2 regions of the Uniformispora flossi genome follow, and region 1 is predicted to be linked to the other one. Evidence: predicted binding sites of a transcription regulator. Region 1 holds the regulator's gene; the other holds the start of a gene.
What was found. Region 1 encodes HspR, which represses chaperone genes until heat shock. Its sites were predicted from a motif close to TTGAGNNNNNNNNNCTCAA; they were not measured.
Positions count from the first base shown of each region.

Region 2: a site for HspR is predicted at 1,390-1,408, ahead of lon (endopeptidase La). Genes of this name have one in related genera too.

Region 1 is NZ_JBMULZ010000005.1:165,616-169,016, forward strand. It holds gene clpB (ATP-dependent chaperone ClpB) at 1-472, opposite strand, end outside; gene ACPA54_RS13370 (pyridoxamine 5'-phosphate oxidase family protein) at 650-1,087, shown strand; gene ACPA54_RS13375 (hypothetical protein) at 1,190-1,531, shown strand; gene ACPA54_RS13380 (heat shock protein transcriptional repressor HspR) at 1,590-2,081, opposite strand; gene dnaJ (molecular chaperone DnaJ) at 2,083-3,261, opposite strand; gene grpE (nucleotide exchange factor GrpE) at 3,299-3,401, opposite strand, start outside.
Region 2 is NZ_JBMULZ010000001.1:326,088-329,488, forward strand. It holds gene lon (endopeptidase La) at 1-1,350, opposite strand, end outside; gene ACPA54_RS01460 (DUF4279 domain-containing protein) at 1,542-2,000, shown strand; gene ACPA54_RS01465 (hypothetical protein) at 2,001-2,330, shown strand; gene ACPA54_RS01470 (MerR family transcriptional regulator) at 2,385-3,206, shown strand; gene ACPA54_RS01475 (HdeD family acid-resistance protein) at 3,241-3,401, opposite strand, start outside.

The sequences.
Region 1 (3,401 bases):
TGCTCTCCGGGTCCTGCGACGTCACCCGGGCGCTGCCGCGGACCTTGGTGAATGCGTCGAGGAGCGCCTGCGGCCCGGCGCCGTGCGCCTTGAGCAGGTCGGCCATCGCGCCGCCGGACTCGGCGACCCCGACGAGCAGGTGCTCGGTCGAGACGTACGCGTCGCCGAGCGCGTCGGCGCGGCTCCCGGCGTCCTCCAGCGCGGCCAGCGTCTCGCGGGCGAGCTGGGGCGCGGACACGGTCGAGCCCTGGGCGCGGGGCAGCCGGTCGAGCGCCCGGTCGGCCTCGGCCTTCACCCGGGCCGCGTCGACGCCGAGCGCGGCGAGGAGCGGCACCGCGGTGCCTTCGGGCTGTTCGAGCAGGGCCGCGAGCAGATGCGCGGGCTCCACCTGGGGGTGCCCGGACACCGCCGCCTTGCGGACCGCCGTGGACAGGCTTTCCGCGGCCTTCGTGGTGAGCTTGTTGGCATCCATGTGCGCGACGCGACTCCTTTGCTGACGACGACGGGTTTGCGTTGCTGCCTGGAACAACGCCGGCCAAAGTTGAGTGTATTCCGCTCAACTTTCTGGAGGGAGAGAAACACGGCCCGATTTTCCGGCGCCGACGACCCCCGCGGCGGCCGCCCGGCAGGCCCCGGTTACCGTCGCCGCATGACCACCGCCGCGACCGCACCCGCCGGAACCGACCAGGCTTCCGAGTCGCCCGACGCCTCCGAGGCCTACGCGGCCTTCTGGCGCGAGTACCACCTGTGCACGCTGACCACACTCCGCCCGGACGGCACCCCGCACGTCGTCCCGGTCGGCGCGACCTACGACGCGGAGACCGGCATCGCCCGGGTCATCACCAGCCGCACCAGCCGCAAAGCCCGCAACGTCGCCGCCGCGGGCCCGGCCGGCGCCCGGGTCGCCGTCTGCCAGGTCGACCGCGCCCGCTGGGCGACCCTGGAAGGCATCGCCGTGGTCGTCGACGACCCGGCCGCGGTCGCCGACGCCGAACGCCGCTACACCGAGCGCTACCGCACGCCGCGCGCCAACCCCGACCGGGTGGTCATCGAGATCCGGGTAACGCGCACGCTCGGCCGCGGCTGAGCACCCACCATCGGGCGGCACCGGGCCTCCCGGCAACCGTCCCCGCGGCGTACAGTCGCTCCGGTCCGGCGCACGGCGGCACACTCGGGCGGGAGATCGGCAATGGCGTGGTGGAAACGCGGCACGGACACCGACCCGACGGCGGTCCCCGCCAGGCGGGCCTCCGCCGAACCCGCGCCCTCATCCGTCGCATCCCCGGAATCCCCGGACCCCCCGGAATCCCCCGAGTTCGACCTCGTCCGCCGCGGCTACGACCGCGCCCAAGTCGACGCCCGCGTCGCCGAGGTCCAACGCGCCCTGGCCGGAAGCCGGTCCACCGTCGACACCGCGCAACTGCGGGCCGACGGCGCGGCCAACGGCCTCACCATCGTGCGGCGCGGCTACGACCGCACCCAAGTCGACACCTGGTTCGCGGACGCCGCCGACCGGCTCGGCACCCGCTGAGACCCGGAGTTACCCGGCAGCCCCACACGCCACCCCCGCAGCGACGCGCGACACCGGTTCAGTCCCCGCGGCCCCGCTTCGGGCGCCACACCACCAGCGCGGTGCCCTGCGGCTGCACCCGCACCAGATCGCGCCGGTAGGACGCGTGCACCGCGGCCTCCCGCTGCGCCTGCACCGTGCCCGCCTCGGCGACCTGCGCCTCCAGCTCGGCGACGCGCATGCGCAACGCCTCGACGTGGTTCTCCAGTTCGAGGATGCGCTTGATACCCGCGAGGTTGATGCCCTCCTCCTGGGAGAGCCGCTGCACCTCGCGCAACTGCACGATGTCGCGGGCGGAGTACCGCCGCCCGCGACCGGCCGCCCGGTCCGGCGAGACCAAGCCGAGGCGGTCGTACTGGCGCAGCGTCTGCGGGTGCAGACCGGACAGCTGGGCGGCGACCGAGATCACGTAGACCGGCGTGACATCGTTCAGCTCGTACGGCCCGCCGGGCCCGAGCCCGCCGCGGCCGCCCGGAACTCCGCCCCGCGGCCCCCCTCCGTCCGCTCTCATGTCACGCTCCCTTCGCGGCTTCCATCAACTTCGCGCGCGGGTCCTCCGTCGACGTGGCGACCCGGTAGGCCTCCAACGCTTCCAGCGCCTTCGCATCGAGGTCCTGCGGAACCAGCACCTCGACCGTGACCAGCAGGTCGCCCCGGGTGCCGTCCTTGCGGGCCGCACCGCGGCCCCGGACCCGCAGCGTCGCTCCGTTCTTGGTACCCGCCGGCAGCTTGAGCGTCACCGGCGCGCCGCCGAGCGTCGGCACCGTCACCTCGGCGCCCAGCACCGCCTCGGGGAACGTCACCGGCGCCGTCACCGTCAGGTTGTCGCCCTTCCGACCGAACACCGGATGCGGACGCACATGCACGACCACGTACAAGTCGCCCGCGGGCCCGCCGCGTTCACCCGGCGCACCCTTGCCCTTGAGCCGGATCCGCTGCCCGTCCTGCACGCCGGCCGGCACCCGCACCTGCATGGTGCGCGCGCTCTTGGCCCGCCCGCTGCCGTGGCACACGATGCACGGGTCGTCGACGATCAGGCCGCGGCCCTTGCAGTCCCGGCACGGCTCGGAGAACGCGAACCCGCCCTGGTTGCGGCTGGTCTGCCCGGTGCCGCTGCACGTCGGACACGTCCGCGGCATCGTCCCGGCCGCCGCGCCGGTCCCGTTGCAGTGCCGGCACGCCTCCGAACTCGTCAGCCGGATCGGCACCGTCGCGCCGTCCACCGCATCCGAGAAATTCAGCGTGACCTCGGACTCGACGTCCTGGCCGCGCCGCGGCGGCTGCTGCCGCGCACCCGTACGCCCGCCGCCGAACAGGCCGCCGAACAAGTCGCCGATGCCGCCCGCCCCCGCGCCCCCGGCGCCCTGCCCGGCGGCACCACCGCCGAACAGGTCGCCCAAGTCGAACGGGAAGTTGCCGGCGCCGGCCCCGCCCGGCGCACGGAACCCTCCGTTGCCGAACAAGGCGCGGGCCTCGTCGTACTCCTTGCGCCGCTTCTCGTCGGCGAGCACGTCGTAGGCCTCGGAGATCTCCTTGAACCGCTCCTCCGCCTTGACGTCCCCCTTGTTCGCATCGGGGTGGTACTCGCGGGCGAGCTTGCGGTACGCCTTCTTGATCTCCGCGGCGCCGGCGTCCTTGGGGACGCCGAGAACCTTGTAGAAGTCCTTCTCCAGGTAGTCCTTCGTACTCACGGCGCCCCGCCTCCCTTCGTGGTGTCCAGCCCCGTGCTCAGCCGTTGTCCGCTTCGCCTGCCGGCGCGTCCGCCGGGTCCGCCGGCTCGGCAACCGCCACGCGCGCGGGCCGGATGACCCGCTCGCGGAACTGGTAACCG
Region 2 (3,401 bases), on a different contig from region 1:
CTCGAGGAGCGCCGCCGTCGGGTCGCCGCGGTAGTCGGAGCCCACCTTGTCGATCTCGTCGAGCAGGACGACGGGGTTCATGCTCCCCGCCTCCTTGATCGCCCGCACGATGCGGCCCGGCAGCGCGCCGACGTAGGTGCGCCGGTGCCCGCGGATCTCCGCCTCGTCGCGGACGCCGCCGAGCGCGACGCGGACGAACTCGCGCCCCATCGCCCGCGCGACGGACTCGCCGAGCGAGGTCTTGCCGACGCCGGGAGGCCCGACGAGCGCCAGGACCGCGCCGCTGCGCCGCCCGCCGACGACGCCGAGACCGCGCTCCTCGCGGCGCTTGCGCACCGCCAGGTACTCGACGATGCGTTCCTTCACGTCGTCGAGTCCGGCGTGGTCGGCGTCCAGGATGCCGCGGGCGCCGGCGATGTCGTACGCGTCCTCGGTCCGCTCGTTCCACGGCATTTCCAGGACGGTGTCCAGCCATGTCCGGATCCAGCCGCTCTCCGGCGAGGCCTCGGACGCGTGTTCGAGCTTGTCGACCTCCTTCAGCGCGGCCTGCAGCACCTTCTCCGGCAGGTCCGCGGCCTCGACCCGGGCCCGGTAGTCCTCTTCCTCGCTGCCCGGCGTGCCGTTGAGTTCGCCCAGCTCCTTGCGGATCGCGGCGAGCTGCTGCTTGAGCAGGAACTCGCGCTGGGTCTTCTCCATGCCTTCCTGGACGTCCTTGCGGATGGTCTCCGCGACGTCCAGCTCGGCCAGGTGGTCGCGGGTCCAGCCGACGACCTTTTCCAGCCGCTCGGTGAGGTCGGTGGTCTGCAGCAGGTCGATCTTCTGCTGCTGGCTCAGGTACGGGGCGTAGCCGGCGTTGTCGGACAGCTCGCTCGGGTCTTCGATCTGCTGGACGAAGTCGACGACCTGCCAGGCGCCGCGCTTGCCGAGGATGGTGGTGACCAGCGCACGGTACTCGCGGGCCAGCTCCTGGTCCTGCTCGGTCGGCTCGGCCTCGTCGACGGGCGTGGCTTCCACCCAGAGCGCCGCGCCGGGTCCGGTCGTGCCGGTGCCGATGCGGACGCGGGCGGTGCCGCGGACCACGACGGCGGACTCGCCGCTGGGCAGGCGGCCGATCTGCTCGATGACGCCGAGGGTGCCGACCGCCGGGTAGTGCCCGTCGTCGCGTGGCACGAGCAGCACGCGCGCCTGGCCCTTGCCGGCCCGGATCCCGGGCAGCGCCCGGGCGGCGTCGACCGCGGCGCGGGTCTCGGGCTCGTTCAGCTCCAGCGGCACGGCCATACCCGGGAGCACCACGATGTCGTCGAGGGGCAGCACCGGGAGGGTCAGGATGCCGGAGGTGGTGTCGCTCATTACGGGCTCCCAGGGTCGGAGTCGGTTCGTTCGTTGCACTTGCGCTGCCTCGACTCAAGAAAAAAGAGCCCGCGAACATTCCCGCCGCTCCCGCGACCTCTGATCGCCCACAGCGAACACGCCCCACAGAGGTCCCGCCTGGCACACACGTTCGAATCATGCTCACCCGTTGTCGGAATACCCTCACCCGCATGCAGGTCGACCAGTACGTCTATTTCGCGCTCAAAAGCCGCAGCACCCCGGCCGCCGCCATGACCGCCTTCCTCGGGATCGAGCCCGACGAGGTCATGGTTCGCGGCACCAAGCTGCCCTCGCCCCCCGTCCCGGTCGTGCACGCCTGGATGGTCGTCTGTCGCGAGCCCGGTCGCCGCGTCGACCACCAGGCCGCCTGCGTCCTGGCCCGCCTCATCCCCCACACCGAGCGCATCGCGGACCTCGCACGCCGGCTCGACGCGGAGGTCGAGGACGGCGAGGGCTCCGCGGTGCTGGAAGTCGTGCGCTACCTTCGCCCCACCGAGGACACGCCTACCGCCGCCAATCTGCTCGGCTGGTGGCTCGACCGCGACGCGCTCGCTTTCCTCGCCGCCACCGGCGCCTCGCTCGACGTCGACGAGTACGACATGACCCCGGGCCCGGACGAGGAGCCGTAGATGGCCATCGCCAAGACCGGCTCGCGCCGGATCGTCGTCGACTCCGTCGCCTACCGTTGGCGGCTGCGGGGGCGCCCGAGGTACTGCCGGGCGCTGGGCTGGACTCCCTGCGCCTACGCCGTCGCCCTCGACGACGACCCCGGCGCCGTACTCGTCGTCCGCGCCGCAGGACCGCATCCGGGCAATTGGGTCGGTCGCCGCGGTTCGCCGGTGCTGCCCTCCGACGTCGCTCGGGCCGTCCGGACGGCTTTGCGGCGCGGCTGGGAGCCAGGGGCGGCGGGGCCGCAGTTCCGGCTCGATCTGTCGCACGGGTTCGTGGCGTCGCTGTGAGTCCTGCCGTCGGCTTGACTCTCACACCGTGTCAGGCCCTCTGCTGAAGGTGTCATGTTCGGAATCGGAGACTTCGCCCGGCGTGGTCAGGTGTCGGTGCGCATGCTGCGGCATTACGACGCGATCGGGTTGCTGCCGCCGGCGTTCGTCGACCCGGTCAGCGGCTACCGCTCCTACTCGGCGGCGCAGCTTGCGCGCCTCAACCGGCTTGTCGCCTTGAAGGACCTCGGGTTCACGCTGCAGCAGGTCGGGGCGATCCTCGACGAGCGGGTGAGCCCCGAGGAACTGCGCGGGATGCTGCGGTTGCGGCGGGCCGAGCTGGCGGCGTCGGTGGCGGCGGAGGCCGCGCGGTTGGCGCAGGTCGAGGCGAGGCTCCGGGCGATCGAAAGCGAGGGTTGCATGTCTGCTGCGGACGTTGTGGTGAAGCCGGTTCCGGCGGTGCGGGTGGCCGAGCTGCGGGCGGTGGCGGAAGGCCACGAGCCGGCGTTCATCGGGCCGGTGGTCGGTCCGCTGTTCGCGGAGCTGGCCGACCGGCTGTCCGCCGCCGGGGTCACGCCGGTCGGGCCGGGCATCGCGTACTACGAGCCGACCGGCGACCGCGGCGCGGTCACCGTGCACGCGGCGCTGCCGGTCGGGGCGGACGTCGCGGCCAAACGAGCCTTCGAGGTCGTCGTGCTGCCCGCGATCGAGGCCGCGACCCTGGTGCACCAAGGGTCGATGGACGACGTCATGCCGACCGTGCAGGCGCTCGGCGTGTGGCTGGAGGAGCACGGCTACCGGTCGACGGGTCTGCCGCGCGAGGTGTACCTGGACGTTCCGGACGATGTCGCCGGGTGGGTGACGGAGCTTCAGGAACCGGTCGTCCGCGGCATCTGACCGAGGGACGGCACCGGCGGACGGCACCGGCCTCCTACCGCCGGTGCCGTCCGCCGGTCTCGTCGTCCGGGCCCGCGCCGAAGGACTTGCGGAGGGTGTCGGGGCCCTTGTCCGCGGCCCATTCGGCGGTCGACGGGTCGCCGCCGTCGGCCTCGCCGGGCCCGTCGCGCCAGGCCGCGCCGCCCGCGAGTTCCT